Regions from separate parts of the Nonomuraea sp. NPDC003201 genome, predicted to be linked through region 3. Evidence: riboswitches for the same ligand, from Rfam matches in the RefSeq annotation. Region 3 holds a riboswitch; each other region holds the start of a gene.
What was found. A riboswitch is a leader RNA that binds a small molecule or an ion and turns the genes downstream of it on or off. The one in region 3 is predicted to bind cyclic di-AMP.
Positions count from the first base shown of each region.

Region 1: linked by a shared signal. The riboswitch ahead of ACWDX9_RS39785 (coiled-coil domain-containing protein) and the one ahead of ACWDX9_RS19735 (C40 family peptidase) in region 3 are both predicted to bind cyclic di-AMP.
Region 2: linked by a shared signal. The riboswitch ahead of ACWDX9_RS30150 (hypothetical protein) and the one ahead of ACWDX9_RS19735 (C40 family peptidase) in region 3 are both predicted to bind cyclic di-AMP.

Region 1 covers NZ_JBSFTC010000173.1:8,531-16,120, forward strand. The annotation lists gene ACWDX9_RS39760 (uridine kinase) at 1-319, shown strand, start outside; gene ACWDX9_RS39765 (TrpB-like pyridoxal phosphate-dependent enzyme) at 358-1,668, shown strand; gene ACWDX9_RS39770 (50S ribosomal protein bL37) at 1,704-1,781, opposite strand; gene ACWDX9_RS39775 (DeoR/GlpR family DNA-binding transcription regulator) at 1,927-2,703, shown strand; gene galT (galactose-1-phosphate uridylyltransferase) at 2,700-3,779, shown strand; cyclic di-AMP (ydaO/yuaA leader) riboswitch at 3,845-3,986, shown strand; gene ACWDX9_RS39785 (coiled-coil domain-containing protein) at 3,992-4,948, shown strand; gene ACWDX9_RS39790 (DinB family protein) at 4,969-5,469, shown strand; gene ACWDX9_RS39795 (ATP-binding protein) at 5,482-5,958, opposite strand; gene ACWDX9_RS39800 (helix-turn-helix domain-containing protein) at 6,192-7,058, shown strand; gene tig (trigger factor) at 7,259-7,590, shown strand, end outside.
Region 2 covers NZ_JBSFTC010000102.1:5,464-13,053, forward strand. The annotation lists gene ACWDX9_RS30140 (MDR family MFS transporter) at 1-1,129, shown strand, start outside; gene ACWDX9_RS30145 (DUF5302 domain-containing protein) at 1,178-1,378, shown strand; cyclic di-AMP (ydaO/yuaA leader) riboswitch at 1,548-1,682, shown strand; gene ACWDX9_RS30150 (hypothetical protein) at 1,869-2,561, shown strand; gene ACWDX9_RS30155 (alpha/beta fold hydrolase) at 2,600-3,445, shown strand; gene ACWDX9_RS30160 (aminotransferase class III-fold pyridoxal phosphate-dependent enzyme) at 3,442-4,656, opposite strand; gene ACWDX9_RS30165 (carbohydrate kinase family protein) at 4,653-5,570, opposite strand; gene ACWDX9_RS30170 (TetR/AcrR family transcriptional regulator) at 5,617-6,201, shown strand; gene ACWDX9_RS30175 (class II aldolase/adducin family protein) at 6,242-6,877, shown strand; gene ACWDX9_RS30180 (DUF885 domain-containing protein) at 6,872-7,590, opposite strand, start outside.
Region 3 covers NZ_JBSFTC010000048.1:29,354-36,943, reverse strand. The annotation lists gene ACWDX9_RS19750 (O-methyltransferase) at 1-180, shown strand, start outside; gene ACWDX9_RS19745 (branched-chain amino acid aminotransferase) at 219-1,316, opposite strand; gene ACWDX9_RS19740 (3-isopropylmalate dehydrogenase) at 1,532-2,578, opposite strand; cyclic di-AMP (ydaO/yuaA leader) riboswitch at 2,680-2,823, shown strand; gene ACWDX9_RS19735 (C40 family peptidase) at 2,872-3,402, shown strand; gene ACWDX9_RS19730 (ROK family transcriptional regulator) at 3,435-4,601, opposite strand; gene ACWDX9_RS19725 (sugar ABC transporter substrate-binding protein) at 4,703-5,794, shown strand; gene ACWDX9_RS19720 (ATP-binding cassette domain-containing protein) at 5,795-6,514, shown strand; gene ACWDX9_RS19715 (sugar ABC transporter permease) at 6,511-7,590, shown strand, end outside.

The DNA.
Region 1 (7,590 bases), on a different contig from region 3:
CGGCTCGGGGCGGGTGCTGCCGCGGCTCTGGGACAGCCGCGTCGACCGGGCGTACCGGGTGCCGTACGAGGAGCTGCCCCCGGGCGGCGTGCTGATCGTGGACGGGACGCTGCTGCTGGGACGGGGGCTGGCGTTCGAGGTGAGCGTGCACGTGTGGCTGTCGGCGGGGGCGCTGGAGCGCGGGACGCCCGAGGACGAGCGGTGGCGGCTGCCCGCGTACGAGCGGTACGAGCGTGAGGCCCGCCCCCAGCGGGCGGCCGACGTCGTGGTCAGGGCCGATCATCCCCGCAGACTCGCCGTCATGACCCGCGAAGCGTGATGCTGGAACACGGAACGTGAGCGGCGCAGACTGGGGCGATGATCCCCAGCCAGTGGTACAACATCGTTCCCGACCTGCCCGCCCCGCCTCCGCCGCCGCTGCACCCGGCGACGCGCGAGCCCGTGGGGCCCGACGACCTGGCGCCGCTCTTCCCGATGGAGCTGATCGGCCAGGAGGTGAGCGGTGAGCGGTTCGTCCCGATCCCGCGAGAAGTGCTCGACGTCTACCGGCTCTGGCGGCCGACGCCGCTGATCCGGGCGCGCCGGCTCGAGAAGGCCCTCGATACGCCGGCCAGGATCTACTACAAGTACGAGGGGGTCTCGCCCGCCGGGTCGCACAAGGCGAACACGGCCGTGCCCCAGGCGTACTACAACGCCCGCGAAGGGGTGCGGCTGCTGACCACCGAGACGGGGGCCGGGCAGTGGGGGTCGGCCCTGGCGTTCGCCTGCTCCCAGTTCGACCTCGAATGCCAGATTTGGATGGTGCGGGCCTCGTACGACCAGAAGCCGTACCGCCGCTCTCTCATGCAGGTGTACGGCGCCACCGTCCACGCCAGCCCGTCACCCGTCACCGGCTCGGGCAGCAAGGTGCTGGCGGACGACCCGGACTCGCCCGGCAGCCTGGGCATCGCGATCAGCGAGGCCGTCGAGGTGGCCGCCGCCACACCCGACGCCCGGTACGCGCTCGGGTCGGTACTCAACCACGTGCTCCTGCACCAGACCGTGATCGGCGAGGAGGCGCTGGAACAGCTGCCCGAGATGCCGGACCTGGTCATCGGCTGCACCGGCGGCGGCTCGAACTTCGCCGGCCTCACCTTCCCGTTCCTGCGCGAGAAGCTGGCCGGGCGGATACGGACCGTGTTCAGGGCGGTCGAGCCGGCCGCCTGCCCGTCGTTCACGCGCGGCGTGTACGCCTACGACTTCGGCGACACCGCGGGCCTCACGCCGCTGCTCAAGATGCACACGCTGGGGCACGCGTTCATCCCCGACCCGATCCACGCGGGCGGCCTGCGCTACCACGGCATGTCGCCGCTGCTGTCGCACATGTACGAGCTGGGCCTGTTCGAGGCGGTCACCCGCGCCCAGAGCGAGTGTTTCGAGGCCGGTGTCCGCTTCGCCAGGACCGAGGGCATCGTGCCCGCCCCGGAGCCCACGCACGCGCTCGCGGAGACGATCGCCGAGGCCCTGCGGTGCAAGGAGAGCGGCGAGGAGAAGGTGATCCTGACCGCGCTCTGCGGCCACGGCCACTTCGACCTGGGCGCGTACGACCGCTACCTGGCCGGGCACCTGGAGGACTACACGCTGCCGCAGGACCGCATCGAGCAGGCCCTGACCGAGCTGCCGGGCTGAAAGCGGGGTGGCCGCCGGAAGAGGCGGCCACCCGGTCAACGCGCCGTGGGGCGCTTGCCGTGGTTCGCCTTCTTCTTCTTGCGTGCCTTGCCCTTGCGTGAGCGCCTGGCCATAAGCTCGCCTCCGGTGATCGGGCCGATGATCGGCTACGCCACGAGCCTCCCCGCCCGTGCTGACCAGCGCAAGCGCAGCACGCGAACTAACATTCCCCAACAATTCCGTGTCATAATTTGGTGGAATCTGTTGGAAGGAGCGGGCGTGCTCGCACAGCAGCGTCAGCAGACGATCCTCGAACGCGTGCGCAGCAACGGCGGCGTCCGGGTCGCGGACCTGGTCCGCGAGCTGGGCGTATCCGACATGACCATCCGTCGGGACCTCGAGGTGCTGGCCGAGCGCGGGTTGCTGGAGAAGGTGCACGGCGGTGCCACCGCCCTCGGCCCCGGCTCCACCGAGGAGCCGGGCTTCACCGCCAAGTCGGCCCGCCAGCAGCAGGAGAAGGAGGCCATCGCGCGCCGCGCGGCCGGCCTCGTCCGGCCTGGCACGGCCGTGGCGCTCTCGGCGGGCACCACCACGTGGGCGCTGGCCCGCCACCTGATCGCCGTCCCCGAGCTGACGGTGATCACCAATTCGATCCCCGTCGCCGAGGTCTTCCACCGCAACCCGCGTTCCGACCGCACGGTCGTGCTGACCGGCGGCGTGCGCACGCCGTCCGACGCGCTGGTGGGCCCGGTGGCCGTGGCCGCGATCCGCCGCCTGCACGTGGACACGCTGTTCCTCGGCGTGCACGGGATGAGCGTGCGGGCCGGGTTCACCACCCCCAACCTGCTGGAATCGGAGACCGACAGGGAGCTGGTGGCGGCCGCCAACCGGCTGGTCATCCCCGCCGACCACACGAAGTGGAACACGGTCGGCATCAGCACCATCGCCGAGCTGACCGAGGCCGACGTGGTCGTCAGCGACGCGGGGCTGCCTGAGGACGCACGCATGGAGCTGGCCGAACGGGCCGGAGAACTGATCATCGCGGAGGGCTCGTGAAGCGCACCATCACCCATCTGGCCGACGGCCGTGAGCTGATCTACTTCGATCAGCGGGACGACGCCGACCGGAGCGCGATCGACCGGCGGGTGCTCGACCCCCGGCCGGTGGCCTCCGAGCTGCGCTACGACCCGCTGACCGAGGAGTGGATCGCGATGGCGGGGCACCGGCAGACGCGCACGTTCCAGCCGACCGGCTCGGCGAACGAGTGCCCGCTGTGCCCGTCGTCGGACACGCGCTCGTCGGAGATCCCGGCGTACGACTACGACGTGGTGGTGTTCGAGAACCGATTCCCCTCCTTCTCCACCAATTTCGGGACTTATACAGACGTGGGGGGCCTGAGTGAGGTCCGGCCGGGAGTGGGGCGGTGCGAGGTGGTCTGCTTCACCTCTGAGCATTCGTCGTCGTTCTCCCAGCTCTCCGACGGCCAGGTGGAGCTGGTCATGGAGGCGTGGGCCGACCGGACGGCCGAGCTGTCCGGGATCGAGGGCGTGGAGCAGGTGTTCTGCTTCGAGAACCGGGGCGAGGAGATCGGCATCACGCTGGCCCACCCGCACGGCCAGATCTACGCCTACCCGTACGTCACGCCCAGGACCAGGCTCCAGCTCGCCGCCGCCAGGCGCTACACGAAGGGGAACCTGTTCGCCGACGTGCTGGCCGCCGAGCGGGCCGCCGGGACGCGCGTGGTGGCCTCCAACGAGCTGTGGACGGCGTTCGTGCCGGCCGCCGCGCGGTGGCCGTACGAGGTGCACATCTACCCGCACCGGCAGGTGCCCGATCTGGCCGCGCTGACGGAGGAGGAGCGGTCGGCGTTCGCGCCCCTCTACACCTCGGTGCTGCGGGCCTTCGACGACCTGTTCGGCGTGGTGATGCCGTACATCTCGGCCTGGCACCAGGCGCCCGTGCGGCAGGACCGCGAGCTCGGCTATCTGCACCTGGAGCTGTTCAGCATCAGGCGGGCGCCGGGCAAGCTCAAGTACCTGGCCGGGTCGGAGTCCGCGATGGGGGCGTTCGTGAACGACGTGCTGCCGGAGGAGGCCGCTAGGATGATTCGATCACAGGTAGATCACTATTAGATTTCTAATGGGGGTCGCGTTACTCGTGATCTACCACTAATATCCCTTTTGTGCCTGGCCGTAACAGCAGGCACACGCCTAATCCCGGGCGAGTCGCCCGGGAGCCGGGGACCCACCCGCACCTGGGGTGAATCCACTTCGGTGGTAGGGCACGCAGCTCCCAGCCCGAACCCGTCAGCTAACCCGGCCGGCAGAGGGAGAGGAACATCCACGTGGCGGCTCCGTCCCCCGCGACTCTTGCCATCGGCCTCGTCGCCGCCGCAGCCGTCGCCCTCCTGCCGGCGACCGCGGCCTCGGCGGCCCCCAAGCCCTCGGAGACCGAGCTCCGCGCCCAGCTCAAGCAGCTCAACAGCAAGATCGACAAGCTCATCGAGAAGTACAACCTCAAGCGCGTCGAGCTGTCCAAGGCGCAGGCGGCCGCCAAGGCGGCCAAGGAGCGGCTGGCGGCCGCGGAGAAGACGCTGGCCGCCGCCGAGCAGCGGGTCGGCGACCTCGCCAGGATGCGCTACCAGAACCACGACCCGTCGCTGCCCTCCGTCCTGATGGTCCAGAACGGCGGCGGCGCCGCCCTGCTCGAGCAGCTGACGGCCGAGCAGCAGGCCCTCGTCCAGGGGGTGGCCAAGGCCCGCGACGACAAGAAGAAGGCCTCCGACGAGGCCGCCGCGCTGGCCACCCAGATCGGCGTGGACGCCAAGGACGTGACCGAGCAGCGTTCCGAGGCCGAGGACATCATCGACGACATCAAGAGCAAGCTCCAGGACCTCGTGCCGCTCGGTCCCGGCCGCAAGTCCGACGGGAGCTGGGCGCCGGAACTGCCCTCGGGCTCGGACAACATCACGGCCCGTACACGGCTGATGAAGGCGGAGCTGGCCAAGAACTTCAAGCTGCCGTTCACGGTGGGCTGCTTCCGCTCGGGCTCCAGCGGCGAGCACCCGCTCGGGCGGGCCTGCGACTTCATGATGAGCACCGGCGGCACGATGCCCGCGGCCATCAACAACGCCCTGGGCGACCGCATCGCGGATTGGGCGCTCAAGAACAAGGGCAAGCTCGGCGTCAAGTACGTGATCTGGAAGCAGCGCATCAACATGGGCTCGGGCTGGCGGGCCATGTCGGACCGCGGCAGCGTCACCGAGAACCACTACGACCACGTCCACATCTCGATGTACTGAGCTGGATAAGGTCGGACATCATGACTGACACCCGGATCCCGCCCGCTCTCACCGGCGACGAGCGGACCACGCTGAACAACTGGCTCGAATGGCACCGCGGCACCCTCGCCGTCAAATGCGCGGGCCTGTCGGACGATCAGCTGCGCCTGCGCTCCGTCTCACCCTCGACCATGTCCCTGCTCGGCCTGGTCCGGCACATGGCGAACGTCGAACGCTCCTGGTTCCGCCGCGTGCTGAACGGCGAGGACCTCCCCAAGCTGTGGGACAAGGACCGCGACAACGACGCCGACTTCAAGGAAGTGGACGCCGCCTCGGTCAAGGAGGCCTTCCTCACGTGGGAAGAGGAGATCGAGCGCGCCCGCGCCATCTCGGACGCCACGCCGCTGGACGCCGTCGGTGACCACAGAGGGCAGGAGTGCACCCATCGCTGGATCCTCATCCACATGATCGAGGAGTACGCGCGGCACAACGGTCACGCGGATCTGCTGCGCGAGCGCATCGACGGGGTGACCGGAGAGTAACGAGAGCGATGATCAGGGCTCGGTGCGGAACAGCGCCCACACGGCCTTGCCGCCCCGAGCCAGCGGGTCCCAGCCCCAGCACTGACTGTAGGTCTCGACGATGTAGAGGCCGCGCCCGTTCTCCGAGATGAAGTCCGGTTCCTTGGGGCGCGGCACCTCGTCGCTGGGGTCGGCCACCGCCAGCAGCACGTGCGGCTGTACGCGCATCAGCAAGAGCTCGATCTCCCGCCGTCCCGCCGCGTACATCGCGTAGCGCACAGCGTTGGTCACGAGCTCCGACACCACCAGCGCGGCGTCGTCGCTGAGTTCGTGCAGGCCCCAGCCCTTGAGGGTCGAGCGGGTCACGTCCCTGGCCGTCTTCACGGAGTCGGCCTGAAAGGGCAACGGGCACGAGGTCGTGTACGGCTTGCCACCCATGAGCAGGTGGTCGAAGCCCACGTCACGGGTGATCTGCAATGCATCGGCAGTGGCCAGAGGATCCTCCACCATGCTGCCGATACCTCCCCGTTCAGTCCGACTTAGTGCATGTTTGGCCCAATATGCACTAAGCCATCATGGGTCACGATCGCTGCACCTGCAAGACCCAAATGCACGTGCACTTGCATTGTGCAGTAGCAAGCGGCGTTTTGGGGCATAACTCTCCTAATCGGACACGGGGTTGAGACCTTGTCATACCCGGCAATGTGGTGTCACTGTGTGTGCGGACCTTGATAGGAGGCAAAGTGACGCAGAACCAGCCGGGTTCCGGACCGACGGCGCTGCGCATCCTCCTGGGCTCCCAGCTGCGCAAGCTCAGGGAAGCGAAGAACGTCACTCGTGAGGAGGCGGGCCATCTCATCCGTGGCTCCGAATCCAAGATCAGCCGCATGGAGCTGGGCCGAGTGGGGTTCAAAGAACGGGACGTGGCGGACCTGCTGACCCTCTACGGGGTCGTCGACAAGCAGGCCCGCTCCGCCGTACTCGACCTGGTCGCCACCGCCAACGAGCCTGGTTGGTGGCACCGGTTCAACGATGTCCTGCCCACGTGGTTCCAGGCGTACGTCGGCCTTGAAGAGGCCGCCGCCAGGATCAGGACCTACGAAGTCCAGTTCGTGCCAGGACTGCTGCAGACCAAGGAGTACGCAAGGGCCGTCGTGACCGCCGGATCGGCGGGAATCGGGGCCGAGGAGATCTCCAGAAGAGTGGATCTCCGGCTGGAGCGCCAGCGGATGTTCGACAGGCCGGACGGGCCAGTGTTCTGGGCCGTGATCGACGAGGCCGCCCTGCGACGCCCCATCGGCGGCGTCGAGGTGATGCGGGCCCAGATCGAGCACCTCATCGACCTGATGCGCCAGGCCAAAATCACCATTCAGATCATGCCGTTCAGCTTCGGCGGGCACAGCGCGGAAGGCGGGGCGTTCAGCGTCCTGCGCTTCCCCGACACCGATCTGCCCGACGTCGTGTACGTCGAGCAGTTGGCGAGCGCGCTCTACCTCGACAAGCGTGAAGACGTGGACCGATACACCGAGGTGATGGAGCGGCTCTGCGCCGTGAGCACCACTCCGGACGAGACGGTCGAGCTGTTGCGGACGATCGCGGACGAGTTCTGACGGACGGTAACGGATGATCGCGGGCGACTTGTGACGGCGCGGACGTCGTTGTTGGGTACGCATCTGCCCTAGACTGGCCATCGGCGTTGGATCCCGCCGTGGCGGAGCATGCCCAACACCGCACATGTGGGCGCGGCGCGTGTGCCGTAACCGATGGACGCGCCCGCGATCACTCGTAGCTTGATCAAGGAGACCATTCCGTGAAGACCGCTGTCGAGGAGCTCAGCCCGACCCGGGTCAAGCTCACTGTCGAGGTGCCGTTCGACGAGCTGCGCCCGAGCATGGATGCGGCGTACAAGAAGGTCGCGCAGCAGGTGCGCGTCCCCGGGTTCCGGCCTGGCAAGGTTCCGGCCCGCATCATCGAGCAGCGCTTCGGCCGGGCGGTAGTGCTGGAGGAGACCCTCAACGACGCGGTGCCCAAGCTGTACGGCAAGGCCGTCGACGAGGTCGACGTGTTCCCGGTCGCGCAGCCCGACATCGAGGTCACGAAGATCGAGGACGGCGAGCAGATCGAGTTCACCGCCGAGGTCGA
Region 2 (7,590 bases), on a different contig from region 3:
GGGGCTCGGCGCGGGCGCGCTGCTGCCGCTGTCGATGGCGTTGGTGATGGAGATGTTCCCTCCGGGTACGAACGGCGCCCGCGTGCAGGGCGCGCTCGGCGGCGTGATGGGCCTGACGTACCTGGCCGGGCCGTTCCTGGGCGGGTTGTTCACCGACCACGCGACCTGGCGGTGGGCCTTCTACGTGAACGTGCCGATCGGCCTCGTGCTGATCGCGATCGTCGCGCGCCGCCTGCCGAACCGGCCGGGCGTGGGCGGCGGCGGGCGCCCCGACTACGCGGGCATCGCGGTCTTCACCGTGGCCATCAGCGCGCTGCTGCTGGGCCTGACGGAGAAGGGCCTGGACGGCAACACCTGGACCGACGCCTCCGTGGCCGGGCCGATCGTGCTCGCGGCCGCGTTGCTGGCGGTGTTCGTGCTGGTCGAGAGGCGGGCGGCCAGCCCGATCATGCCCATGCACCTGTTCGGCAACCGCACCTACACGCTCGTGAACGTCACGTCCTTCTTCACGGCCTTCTGCATGTACGCCGGTGTGGTGTTCCTGCCGCGCTACTTCCAGCAGTCCCTCGGCGTCAGCGCCACCGAGTCCGGGCTGAGGATCTACCCGATGACGCTGGCCATGGTCCTGGGCAGCGTCGTCATGGGTGCGCTCATGTCCAGGACCAGGGTCTACAAGCCGTGGCTGGTCGCCTCCCCGTTCCTGCTCGTCGCGGGCACCCTGCTCTGCCTGAACCTGACCGCGCACACCGACGGGCTGCTGCTGGCCGGCTGGATGCTGCTGATCGGGCTGGGCATGGGCCCGATGCTGTCCGGCCTGACCGTGGCCTCCCAGCAGTCCGTCGAGCCGCAGTACATCGGCGTCGCCTCCGCGAACCTGACCTTCTTCCGCCAGATCGGCGGCTCCGTGGCGCTGGCCGTCGGCGGCACCCTCTACACCTCGACGGTCACGGCGGACGCGCCCGTGCACGGCCTGGCCGCCGCGCACGCCTCCGCCGCGGCGGCGGTCATCCCGTCGCTGGGGGTGGCGGGGGCGCTGCTCGCCCTGATCGCGCTGGTGGCGATGCCGGCCAGGCGACTGGAGGTGCCCGCCACGCCGCAGAACAGGGTTGAGGCCAGTTTCGCGTCATAAGCGGCGCCATGCGAAGCTGTGATAGTCCCCAACACCATGGAGGTCCTCATGGCGGAAACACCGGAGCCGGAAGTCAGCGAGACTCCCGAGGACGAGATGAAGCGCAAGTTCCGCGAGGCGCTGGAGCGCAAGCGTAACCAGCACGCGGACTCGGGCGCGGGTGGCAAGGGCGGCGACCCATCGAAGATCCACGGGACGCATGGTCCGGCTGCGAGTAAAAGATCGTTCAGGCGCAAAAGCGGCGGCTGAGGCCGGGAATTTCAAGGGGGTACGGCAATGCCGTGCCCCCTTTCTCTATGCCGGAGGCAGGTAGATCTTTACACCGATTCATGACGAACTGTTTGTGTTTGTCCGGAATACGTGGTTAGAGTGATGCCCACTTACCAGCCGGTGGCGTGGACCTTACCCCAAAGGGACCAGCCGGCTGGCGCCGAATCCCGAGCACTCGGGAGCCGGGGACCCACCTCCCTGGGGTGAATCCGACCACGTGTCGGTAGGGCATCTCCACGTCCGAACCCGTCAGCTAACCCGGTAGGCGAGATGGAGAGGACGAATGCACAACTTGAATGATCACGTAGCACATCCATACAGCGTGATGACGACCGCCCTCTGAGCGGTCCCTTCCTCAGGCTCGTTTCGCGCTCCGCGTAGCTATTCCCCTGTCAGGTGCTTTGCCCTGCTACGCCCTTTTTCAAGTGAGCGCAACCTCCCTGCCCCCTCGCGAAGGACTGTACTTTTCATGTCTGCACGATCTTGCCTGCGTACCCTCGCTTTGCTCACCGCCTCCACCGTCGGCGCGCTCACCATCGCCGGCACCGCGGCCCACGCCGACTCCAACACGGACGAGAAGGTCCTGCTCAAGGGCTCGACCACCGCTTCGTACTTCTGGGACGACTCCTCCGGCCGCGCCGGGGACACCGGTCTGCCCGCCAGTGGCAAGCCCATGCAGAAAGGTCTGGCCGCCAGCCCGAGCTGGCCGCTCATGACCGAGGGATACGTGATTCACGACGGCAAGAAGCTGCCCTTCTTCGTCGGCGACCGCGGCCCGGGCGTGCCCTCCAACAACGGCGTCATGCTCGACCTGGACGGCAAGACGTTCGCGGAGCTGACCGGCGGCTCGTTCAACATGGAGACGCTCGGCGTCGACGGCGTCGGCGGCCAGGGGCACATCAAGGTCGACTACGTCATCACCAAGTGGGGCAACGGTCCCGGCAAGAAGAACTACCCGGTCCCGTTCTCGACCGGCGCCTGGTCCGAGCGTGACAACAACCCGGCTGAGCCCCCGGCGGCCGGTGTGGCCGTGCCGCCGCCGGCGCGCGCGGCCGGAGAGTGGAGCGCCGGCACGGGCGCCGTCGTGGCCAGCGCCGTGGCCGCGGTGGGCGGCGGCGTGGTGCTCGCCAGCGACCGCGTTCGCAATCTTCTCAAGGGCTGAACTTTACTGACCTGGACCAGAATGTCATTCTGGTCCTCGTGACCACCCGCGTAGCCGCGAACGGCATCGAAATCGCCTACGAGAGCTTCGGCTCGCACGAGGGGCGCCCCCTGCTCCTCATCATGGGGCTCGGCGCGCAGCTCATCCACTGGGATGAAGGGCTCTGCGCGCTGCTGGCGGACCAGGGACACCACGTCGTACGGTTCGACAACCGCGACGCCGGTCTCTCCACACACTTCTACGACAAGGGCGTTCCCGCGATGGGGACGCCCTCGCCGTATCTGCTGGACGACCTGGCCGACGACTCGGCGGGACTCATGGACGCGCTGGGCTGGCCGGCCGCCCACGTGGTCGGGGCGTCGATGGGCGGCATGATCGCCCAGGCGCTGGCCATCCGCCACCCGGACCGGGTGCTGACCCTGACCTCGATCATGTCCACTCCCGGCCCGTCGGCGGCCCCGCCCACCGAGGCCGCGCTCGCCACCCTCATGGCCGCGCCCCCCGCCGACCGCGACGCGGTCCAGGCCCAGGCGGTGCGGACCTGGTCGGTCATCGGCTCGCCCGGATACGAGCTGGACCGCGAGCGGATCACCCTGCTGGCCGGACTCGCGTTCGACCGCTGCTTCGACCCCGGCGGGACAGCCCGCCAGCTCGCCGCCATCATGGCCTCGGGCGACCGCACGACGGGGCTCGCCGGGGTGCGGGTGCCCACGCTGGTGCTGCACGGTGAGGCGGACCAGCTCGTCCCGGTCGCGGGCGGCCAGGCCACGGCCGCGGCCGTGCCGGGCGCCCGGCTGGTGACCTACCCGGGCATGGGCCACGACCTGCCGCGCCCGCTCTGGCCGTCCGTCGTGGCCGAGATCAGCAAGCTCACCGCCGCCTAGCCGAAGTGGGCACGGGTCTCCGCGAACGCCTGGTCCGTGCCCTCCAGCGCCCTGGCCACGTCGGCCTCCGTGTGCGCGGCCGACATGAACCAGTTGTGCCACGGGTGCAGGTAGACCCCGTGCCGCAGGCAGGCGTCGCTCCACCACATCGCGACGGAGAGGTCGGCGTCCCCGTCGAAGCTGAGCCACGGGATCGTGACGGGCCCCGTCTGGTTCACCACGAACCCGTGGGACTTGGCCTGCGCGTAAAGCCCCTCGCGGAGCTGCGTGCCCGCGCGTTCCATGGCGCCGATGCCGTCCGTGTCGCGCAGCGTCTCGATGGTCGCCTTGGCCGCCGCCATGGCGACCGCCGAGAACCAGAACGAGCCCGTCGAGTACAGCGTCTGAGCCGGTCCGCGCAGCGCGTCCGTGCCGGTGACGGCGGCGATCGGATAGCCGTTCGCCATGGCCTTCGACCAGGCGGTCAGGTCGGGCCGCACCCCGTACGGCTCCCAGGACCCCCGCAGGTCGACCCGGAACCCGGCCCGCACGTCGTCGATCACCAGCGCGGCCCCGAGCCGGTCGGCCAGGGCGCGGGCGCCCCGCGCGAAGGCGGGCTCCACCAGCTCCTGGTCCTCGAACGAGTCGTGCTTGAACGGCGTCACGATGATCGCCGCCACGTCGCCCTCCACGGTCGCCGCCGCGGCCTCCAAGGACTTGAGTGAGTTGTACGTGAACTCCACCAGGTCGGCCCGCTCGTTGGGCGTCGTGCCCGCCAGGGAGGGCGTGCACCAGGGGTCCGCCCCGTGGTAGGCGCCGTGCGCCATCAGGACCTTGGTCCGGCCGGTGGCGGCGCGGGCGACCATGAGCGCCTGCGTGGTGGCGTCGGTGCCGTTCTTGGAGAACATCGCCCAGTCGGCGCTGGGCACGGTGTCCACCAGCAGCTCGGCCAGCTCCACCATGATCGGGCCGGGGCCGTTGAGGCAGTCGCCGAGCGCGGCCTGCCGGGCGGCGGCCTCCTCCACGCGCGGGTGGCGGTGGCCGAGCACGACCGGGCCCCAGCTGCACATGAAGTCGATGTACTCGCGACCGTCCACGTCCCACTGGCGGCAGCCCTCGCCGCGTTCGAAGAACTGCGGGAAGCCGGGGGCGAAGAGGGCGGCGTTGAGGTGGCCGTACATGCCGCCGGGGACGACCTTCAGTGCGCGCTGACGGAGTTCTGCGTCGGTCATCCGAGAGTCCTTAGAGTCGAGTCGAGATCGATGAGGCCGGCGTCCGAGCCGAGCCCGGTGGCGACGCGGGCGGCGGTGGCCGTGCCCCAGCGGGCCGCGGTCAGCACATCCTGCCCGTGCAGGAGGCCCGTCAGGAACCCCGCGCAGTACGCGTCCCCGCAGCCGGTCGTGTCCGAGACGTCTACCTTGAGTGCGGGCACCGTCTCCGCGCCCTCCGGGGTGACCACCAGGCTGCCCGCCGCCCCCAGCGTGACGAGCACGCCGCGCGGCCCGTCGGCCAGCAGGGCCCGGGCGGCCTCGCCGACGTCGGAGGCGCCGGTCATGAGGAGGGCCTGCGACTCGTTCGGCAGCACGTAGTCCACGTGCGGCAGGAAAGCGCGGGCCATTCCCAATAAGTCGGGCATCTCCGAAAGGAGGTCCATGGTAATGACGGTGCCGGACGCGCGTACCTCGTCCAGGAGGGCGAAGAACGCCGGGTCACCGAGGCCGAAGGTGACGTCCATCCCGCCCAGGTGGATCGCCCGCACGCCGCGCAGCACCTCGGGGTCGAGGTCCGCGTACGTCACGCTGAGGTTGGCCCCCGGCACGTGGAAGCTGGGCCGCCCGCCGTCGGGCCTGATGGGCAGGATCGACGCGGCCGTCTGCTCGCCCGTCCGGCGCACGAGGCGCGAGACGTCGACGCCGCGCTTGGCGAGCACCGCCACCAGGAAGTCGCCCAGCTCGTCGTCGCCGGCGGCTCCCATGGTGATCACGGGGTTGCCCAGCTTGACCAGGTCGACGGCGGTCCCGGCGGCGGCGCCGGCGGCGGTGAGGCGGATCTGCTCCACCAGTACGGTGTCCTGGCCCTCGGGGATGTGATCGATGGGCCTGGCGAGAATGTCGACGATGTGGACGCCGACGGTGGCGACGGTCATAGTCTAAATAGACAGACGTCCGAATAAAAAGTCAATGGAGGAGCCGATGCCCAAGATCGTCGATCACGACGAGCGCCGGCGCGAGGTCCTGTCAGCCGCCCGCCGGCTGATCGTCAGGGACGGCATCGACGCCGCCACCACGCGGGCCATCGCCAAGGAGGCCGGATACTCCAACGGCGTGCTCGCCCACTATTTCGCCGACAAGGACGAGATCCTGCTGTCGGCGCTGCGCCAGTCGCACCAGCGCATCCGCGACCGGCTGACCCGCAAGGTCGAGGGCGCGACGGGGCTGGCCGCGCTGCGCGAGCTGCTGCTGGACAACCTGCCGCTGGACGCCGAGCGCACCCAGGAGTCGCGCCTGGAGGTCAGCTTCTGGAGCCGCAGCCTGGCCTCGGAGCGCCTGGCCGAGGTCCAGCGCACGGAGGCGGACGAGTTGCGCGCCGCCGTACGCGACCTGCTGGCTCAGGCCCGCGCGGCGGGTGAGCTGCGCACCGAGGACAACCTGGACGACCTCGCCGAGCACCTGCTCGCCCTGGTCGACGGCCTCAGCCTGCACCTGCTCCTCTACCCTGGCCGGCTCAAGCGCGTCGACGTCGAGCGCCTCATGCTCCAAGCGCTGGATCGTTTGTGACCATTGATGTATTTCGGACGACCGACTACATTGCCGACGCATGAGCCTGCGCGAGCAGTTGTGCGAGTACGGCCGGCGTGCGGTCGAGCTCGGCCTGGTCATCGGCACGTCCGGCAACCTGAGCGTGCGCGAGGGGGATCTGGTCGCGGTCACCCCCTCCGGGGCGGCGCTCGACCGGCTGACCCCGGAGATGTGCCCGGTCGTGGACGTCGAGGGCTACCTCGTCGAGGGCGACCTGCAGCCGTCCAGCGAGACCCCCATGCATTTGGCCGTCTACGCGACCACGGACGCCAAGGCCATCGTGCACACGCACTCGGTGTTCGGCACGATCGTGGCCACCACGATGACCGAGCTGCCGCCGGTGCACTACAACGCGCTGCTGCTCGGCGGCGTGGTCAAGGTCGCCGAGTACGCCACGTACGGCACGCCCGAGCTGGCCGCCAACGTCCGGGCGGCGATGGAGGGCAAGAAGGCCGCCCTGATGGCCAACCACGGCGGGGTGACCGTCGGGGCGACGCTGGAGGAGGCGTTCGAGGCCACCCGGCTGCTGGAGTGGCTGTGCGAGGTCTACGTCCGGGGGCTCAGCGTGGGCAAGCCGGCCGTCCTCACGAACGAGCAGCTCAACGCGGTGATCGAGCGCGCGCTGAACCCCCCGACGTTCCCTCGTCGCCTATGAGAGCGCCGCCTGCTCCGCCAGGCCCAGCGGCAGCCCGCCCGACCCGGCGATCCGGTCGTGGAACTCCTTCAGCGACCCCTGGAACGACTCCCGGATGCGGTCGATCTCGATCGCGCCCGTGAGGTAGGAGGGCGCCTGCGTGGGCCACGCGCAGTAGCGGTTCACCTCGCCCTGAGCGGTGCCCGGCGACAGCGACGCTCTGGTCGCCATGAACGTCTCCGCCTCCTCGATCGACATGTCCTCGCAGTGCAGCGCGGTGTCCACGACGATCCTGGCGGCGCGGAAGATCCGGCAGTCCAGGTGGGCCAGCTCGGTGGCGGGGGTGTCGAAGTAGCCCTGCTCGTGCAGGAGCTTCTCGACGTACAGGGCCCAGCCCTCGGTGAAGTACGGGGTGCGGAAGACCTTCCTGGCAGTACGCGGATTGCCCGCCATGTACGACAGGTGCCAGTGATGCCCCGGGTAGGCCTCGTGCACGGCGATCGAGGGCATCTGGGCCCGCGAGTTCGTGCGGAGGCGCTGGCGTACCTGCTCGGGGGTGAAGTCGTCGGGCGTGTAGGGGACGAAGAAGACGCCCTTGCGCGAGGCGCTCAGCGGTGGCGGCGCGAGGTAGTGGGCGACGGACAGCACCGGACGGGTGTACTCGGCGGACGGGAGCACGTCGCACTCCTCGCCGTCGGCGAACGTGACCAGGTCCCGCTCCCGCACGAACTCCC
Region 3 (7,590 bases):
CCCGGCGGCCTGATCGTGGCGGACAACACGCTGCGCCGGGGCCACGTGGCGGACCCGGCGCACGAGGAGCAGACCACCGTGGACATCCGGCAGTTCAACGACCTGGTGATGGAGGATCCGCGGGTGACGGTCCTCTTGCTGCCGGTCGCGGACGGGATGACCCTGATCAGGAAGAACTAGGCGCGGCGGCCGGGCCCTCGCGGACCCGGCCGTCCCCACTAGACGATCTTGTGGATCCAGTTGTGGGCGTCGGGGCGGGCGCCGTACTGGATGCCCACCAGCTCCTCACGCACCCGCATCGTCACCGGGCCGGGGTTGCCGTCGGCGACGCTCCAGGAGCGGTCGGCGCCCTTCACGGTGCCCACCGGCGTGACCACGGCCGCCGTGCCGCACGCGAACACCTCGGTGAGCTCGCCGGACTCGCATCCGGCCTGCCACTCGTCGATCGAGATGAGGCGCTCCTCGGTCTCCAGGCCCAGGTCGCCGGCCAGCTCCAGGATGGAGTCCCTGGTGATGCCGGGCAGCAGGGTGCCGGTCAGCGCGGGGGTGACGAGCTTGCCGCCGAGGACGAAGAACAGGTTCATCCCGCCCATCTCCTCGACGTACTTGTGCTCGTGGGCGTCCAGCCACACCACCTGGTCGCAGCCGTTCTCCACGGCCTGCCGCTGCGCGACGAACGCGGCCGCGTAGTTGCCGCCGCACTTCGCGAAGCCCGTGCCGCCGGGGGCGGCCCGCGTGTACTCGGTGGACAGCCAGACGGAGACGGGCTTGAGCCCACCCGTGAAGTACGAGGCCGCCGGGGAGGCGATGACCATGTACTTGTACGACTTCGACGGGTAGTTGACGCCGAGCCCCGCCTGGGTGGCGATCATGAAGGGGCGCAGGTAGAGGCTGTGACCCTCGGTCGTGGGCACCCATTCCTTGTCGGTCTGGACGAGGAGTTCGAGCGACTCCACGAAAGCCTCCTCCGGCAGCTCCGGCATGGCCATCCGGAGCGCGGAGCGGTTGAAGCGGGCGGCGTTCGCGTACGGGCGGAACGCGACGATCGAGCCGTTGGCCTGGCGGTAGGCCTTGAGCCCCTCGAACAGCTCCTGCGCGTAGTGGAAGACCGAGGTCGCCGGGTCGAGCGAGAGCGGGCCGTACGGAAGGAGCTTGGCGTCGTGCCAGCCCTGCCCCTCGGTGTAGTCGATCGAGACCATGTGATCCGTGAAGGTCTGCCCGAAGCCGGGGTTCGCCAGTACCTGCTCCCGCTCGGCCGCGGTGCGAGCGTGGTCGGATAGCTGCACGTCGAAGCTGAGCTTCTGAGCGATGGTCATGACGTCGGTCCTTCTCTCTGCGAATCTGCCCAAATCTACAGAAATCTGCGGATCGGTGCTGGTAAGCGGGCGCTGCCCGGAAGGCAGCCCCGGTACTTCCTATTGTCTCGCTATATGGGATGGCAAGCGGCCAATGCGGCGATCAGCCCTTTTGGACGCAAAAAAGCGCCTGGCGGCCCTCGTCGGACCACCAGGCGCGTTGGGGCTAGGCGGTCCTAGCCGGATACTCGCGCGGTGATGTCGTCACCGATCTCGTGGGTGGTGCGACCCGCCCAGCCGGCCAGCCGCTCGAGGATGTCATCGGCGACCGCCTGCTCGACCTTGGCCGCCTCGGTGTGCAGGCCGAGGTGGTCGAGGAGCATGGCGACGGACAGGATGGTCGCGGTGGGGTCGGCCTTGCCCTGACCGGCGATGTCCGGGGCGCTGCCGTGCACCGGCTCGAACATGCTCGGCGCGGACCGCTCGGGGTTGATGTTGCCGCTGGCGGCCAGGCCGATGCCGCCCGCGATGGCGGCGCCCAGGTCGGTGATGATGTCGCCGAACAGGTTGTCGGTGACGACCACGTCGAACCGCTCCGGCTGGCTCACGAAGAACATCGAGGCCGCGTCGATGTGGCAGTAGTCGGTCGTGACGTCGGGATATTCCGCCGCCAGGCGGTTGACCGTGCGCTGCCACAGGTCACCGGCGAAGGTGAGGACGTTGGTCTTGTGGACGAGCGTCAGCTTCTTGCGCGGCCGCGTGACGGCCTTCTCGAACGCGTAGCGCACCACGCGCTCGACACCGTAGGCGGTGTTGAGCGACTCCTGGGTGGCGATCTCGTGCGGGGTGCCGCGCCGCATGGCGCCACCGGTGCCCGCGTAGAGGCCCTCGGTGCCCTCGCGGACGACGATCATGTCGATGTTCTCCGGCGGCGTGTCGGCCAGCGGGGTCTCCACGCCGGGGAACAGCTTGACCGGGCGCAGGTTGACGTAGTGGTCGAACTCGAAGCGGAGCCGCAGCAGCAGATCGCGCTCGAGGATGCCCGGCGGCACGCTGGGGTCGCCCACGGCGCCGAGCAGGATCGCGTCGTAGCCGCGCAGCTCTTCGAGCACGGCGTCGGGCAGCGTCTCGCCGGTACGGTGATAGCGTGCGGCTCCCAGGTCGTAGTGAGTGGGCTCGATCTTCGTGCCCACTGCCTCCAGGACCTTGAGCCCTTCGGCCACGACCTCGGTGCCGATCCCATCGCCGGGGATGACGGCCAGACGGATGTTACGCGACTCCATGGGCGGTACCTTACCGCGTCGTCTCGGCTGACGAACACTTCATCTCATCTTTCGGACGCCCCCTTTGTCCGGTATTGCGGTTCTTTGACCGTTTCGTTAAAGTCACCGACCAGCCTAATCCGCGCGCCGTTGCGTGGAGCCGGGGACCCACATTCCCCCTGGGGCGAGTCGGCATCCCCATGCCGTAGGGCTACTTCCAGGCCCGAGCCCGTCAGCTAACCCGGCCGGCCTTATGGAAGGACAGACCCCTGTCTCGAATCGCCATTGTCCTGGCGGCGGGCGCCGCCGGGCTCATGCTGGCCTCCCCCGCCCATGCCTCGTCCAAGATCGACGACCTCACCACCCTGACCGGCGGCCAGATCAAAAAAATCCAGGAGAAACAGGCTCCGAAGCCCGCCTGGAAGGTCGCCATCAAGTTCGCCATGAGCAAGCGCGGCACCCCGTACGTGTGGGGCGGCGCCAGCCCGAGCGGCTACGACTGCTCCGGGCTCATGCTCAGGGCGTACGAGCACGCCGGAATCGAACTCCCCCGCACCGCCGCCGAACAGTACGGCGCGTTCACCAAGAAGATCGCCTGGCAGGACCTCAAACCCGGCGATCTGGTCTTCTTCCACGGCCTCGGGCATGTCGGGATGATCTCCCGGCCCGGCTACATGGTCCACTCGCCGCACACGGGTGACGTGGTCAAGGAAGAGCGCCTGACCTCCTGGCGCAGGGACTCCTTCGTGGGTGGCGTCCGCCCCGACCGCAAGGGCGTACGGCTCTGGTCCAAGCTCCAGGAGCAGCGCGACGAAACACCCACCACCCTCACGGCCACCCTGTAGGAGGCCGCGGCGTCCGCCTCCCCACGCGACGGTCAGGGGAGGCGGGCGTCGAAGATGAGGTCCCAGGCACGGGTCCTGGCGTGGGCCACCGCGCCCAGCAGGACGCCGCTGTCCCCCAGCGTGCTGGCCACCACCGAGGGCCGCAGCGGGCCGAGCTCGGCGATGCGGGCCTCGATGGCCTCCCCCAGGAGGTCCAGGTTGCGGCCCACGCCGCCGCTGAGCACGATCACCTCCGGATCCAGCACGGCGGCCACCGCCACCAGCAGGCCGCCGATGCGGCGCCCCTCGGCCTCCACCACCGAGCGGGCCACGCCGTCGCCGGAGGCCGCCGCGGCGAAGACCTTCTTGGCCGTCTCCAGGCTCAGGCCGGCGGCGCGGGCCGCGCGGACCACTCCGGGCGCGGCGGCGACCGCCTCCGTGGCGCCGTGGGCCAGGGCGTCGCCCGCCGGCGGCGCCGGGTCCTCGGTCGCGGGCACGTACGAGACCTCCCCCGCCGCTCCCCGGGCGCCCACGTACAGCTCACCGTTGATCACGATGCCCATCCCGACGCCGGTGCCGACGGACACCAGCGCGAAGTTGGACTTGCCGCGCCCCGCCCCGTGCGTGTGCTCGCCGACGGCGGCCAGGTTGATGTCGTTCTCGATGACGAGGTCGACCTCCATCTCGGCGCGCAGGCGCTCGGCCAGGTCGGAGCCGGGCAGGTTGGGGGCGAACTCCAGGCGGCCGAGCTCCGGGTTGTACACGCCGGGCGTGCCGACGACGGCGCAGGCGATGGCGGGCCAGTCGACGACGGCCTCGCGGGCGGCGGCCCGGCACAGCTGTCCGACCAGGACGGCCAGTTCGGCGGAGGTGAGGGCGGTGTTGCGCCCGTCCCTCCGGCCGGCGAATTTCCCGCGCAGGTCGGCGACGGCGACCCTGATCCAGTCACGCCCGATGTCGACGCCGGCGACGTGGGTGGCGGCGGCGTTGACGTCGTACAGGGACGTGACCGGCCCCGGGCGGCCGGAGACCTCGCCGACGAGGTGAACGAGCCCGTCCTCCTCCAGCCCGGCCAGGGCCGCGGACACCGTGGGCTTCGACAGGCCGGTGACCTTGGCGAGGTCGGCGCGCGAGGCGGGGCCGTGCTCCTGAAGATGGTCGAGCAGGCGGCGCTCGTTCAGCACTCGCAGCAGCCGCGGATTACCCAGGTCGCCCCGCATCTCACCCTCCCTTGAAGAAGCAAACCCTAGCCAACTCGCCTGATAGTAAATTACCTTTCTTACCAAGCACAGGGGCGGCACATCCGGAAGGACGAAGTGCGATGCACCGAGCATGGCGATCAATCCCTGTCGCGGCGGTCCTCCTGGCCGCCGCCTGTGGAAACACCGGCAACAGCACCGGCGCCACCACCACGACCACGCAGGGCCAGGGCGGCAAGACGATCGCGCTGTTCCTGCCCGAGTCCAAGACCACCCGGTACGAGGCGTTCGACCGCCCGCTGTTCGAGGCGAAGGTCAAGTCGCTCTGCCCCGACTGCAAGATCCTCTACAGCAACGCCGAGCAGGACGCCCCCAAGCAGCAGCAACAGGTCGAGGCCGCGCTCACCCAGCAGGCCGACGTGCTCGTGCTCGACGCCGTGGACGCCAACGCCGTGGCTCCCCTGGTGAACCAGGCCAAGCAGAAGAAGGTCCCGGTCATCGCCTACGACCGGCTGATCTCGGGCATCGACTACGCGTACTACGTCTCGTTCAACAACGTACGGGTGGGTGAGATGCAGGGCCAGGCCCTGCTCGACGCCATGACCGCCAGGGGCACGGCGGCGAAGGGCCAGATCGTGATGATCCACGGCTCCCCCACCGACCCCAGCTCGGCCGACTACAAGAAGGGCGCCAAGAGCGTGCTGGACGGGAAGGTGAAGGTCGGCAGGGAGTTCGACACGCCGGACTGGAGCCCCGACAAGGCGCAGCAGGAGATGGAGCAGGCCATCACCGCGCTGGGCAAGGACACCATCACCGGCGTGCTGTCCGCGAACGACGGCATGGCGGGCGGCGCGATCGCGGCCATGAAGCGCGCGGGCTACAAGCAGCTCCCGCCGATCACCGGCCAGGACGCCGAGCTGGCCGCCGTCCAGCGCATTCTCACCGGCGAGCAGTACATGACCATATATCTGGACATCAGGGCGGAGGCGGAGAAGTCCGCCGAGCTCGCCGTCGCGGTCGCCAAGGGCGAGCAGCCCACCGCGCCCGCCAAGGTCAACAACGGCACGGCCGACATCCCGGCGTTCCTCCTCGACCCCATCCCCGTCACGACCGACAAGGTCAAGGACACGATCGTCAAGGACGGCTTCTACACCGCCGCCCAGCTCTGCACGGGCGAGGTCAAGGCCGCCTGCGAGAAGCAGGGCATCGAGTAGATGCTCTCGGCGACAGACATCTCCAAACGGTACGGGGCGGTCCAGGCGCTCGACGGGGCCCGCCTGGACCTGCGCCCCGGCGAGGTCGTGGCCCTCATGGGCGACAACGGCGCGGGCAAGTCCACGCTGGTCAAGGCCATCTCGGGGGTCGTGACGCCGGACGCCGGCACGATCACCGTGGACGGCTCGCCGGTCAGGATCGCCAACCCGCACGACGCGCAGGCCCTCGGCGTCTCGACCGTCTACCAGGACCTCGCGCTCTGCGAGAACCTCGACGTCGTGGCCAACCTCTTCCTGGGCACCGAGCGCCGCCGCGGCTCGCTCCTGCGCCACATCGCCATGGAACGCGCGACCCGCGAGCTCCTCGGCCAGCTCGACGTGCGCATCAGGGACATCAGGGTGCCGGTCGCCATGCTGTCGGGCGGCCAGCGGCAGTCGGTGGCCATCGCCAGGGCGCTCATCGGCGAGCCGCGGCTGGTCATCCTCGACGAGCCCACGGCGGCCCTGGGGGTCGAGCAGACGGCGCAGGTGCTGGCGCTGATCGGGCGGCTGCGCGAGCGCGGGCTCGCGGTGCTGGTCATCTCGCACAACCTCGCCGACGTACGCGCGGTGAGCGACCGCGTGGTGGTGCTGCGGCTGGGCCGCAACGCCGGCGAGTTCACCACGGCCACCGCCTCCCAGGAGGAGATCGTGGCCGCGATCACGGGGGCAGGGACATGACCGACACGCTGGTACGCAGCCCGTACACGCCGAAGGTCGCCGTCGAGCGGCTGCGCCAGGGGGACGTCGGCGCGTGGCCGGTGGTCGGCGGGCTGATCGCGATCGCGATCGTGTTCAGCACGCTGAACGACCGCTTCCTGTCCCCCGAGAACCTCACCAACCTCGTGCTCCAGATGGCCGCCACCGGCACGATCGCGCTGGGCATCATCATGGTGCTGCTGCTCGGCGAGATCGACCTGTCGGCGGGCTCGGTCAGCGGCCTGTGCGCCACGATCATGACGATCGTCCACGTCAAGCAGGGCTGGAACCCGCTGCTCGCCATCCTCCTGGCGCTCGCCGCCGGCGCGGCGATCGGGTTCCTGCACGGCCTGATGCTGACCAAGCTGCGGATGCCGTCGTTCGTCGTGACGCTGGCCGGGCTGATGGGCTGGCTCGGCCTGCTGCTCTACCTGCTGCGGCAGGGCGGGACGATCAACCTGCCGTTCACCGGGTTCATCTCCAAGCTGAGCGACACCTGGCTGCCGGGCTGGCTCGCGTGGACGGTCGCGGCGGCCCTGGTGGCCGTGTCGGCGGGCGCGTCGCTCGCGGTCAGGAGGCTGCGGCTGGCGGCCGGGCTGCCGGTGACGCCGCTGTGGTGGTCGCTGGCCAAGGCGGGCGGGCTGGCGGTGCTGCTCGCCGCGGCCGTGATCGTCATGTCGGCGGACCGCGGCGTGCCGCTCCTGCTGATCATCTTCGGGGCGCTGGTGGTGCTGCTCGACCTCATGCTGAGGCACACCACGTTCGGTCGGCACCTGTACGCGGTCGGCGGCAACGCCGAGGCCGCCAGGCGCGCCGGCATCAACGTCACCAGGATCAGGATCCTCGCGTTCATGCTGGCCTCCACCCTGGCGGCGGCCGGGGGCATCCTCGCCGCCAGCCGCCTGTCGGCCGTCAATCAGGGCTCGGGCGGCAGCGACATCCTCCTCATGGCGATCGCCACCGCGGTCATCGGCGGCACCTCGCTGTTCGGCGGGCGCGGCCGGGCCTACGACGCGCTGCTCGGCGTCCTGGTCATCCAGGCCATCTCCAACGGCATG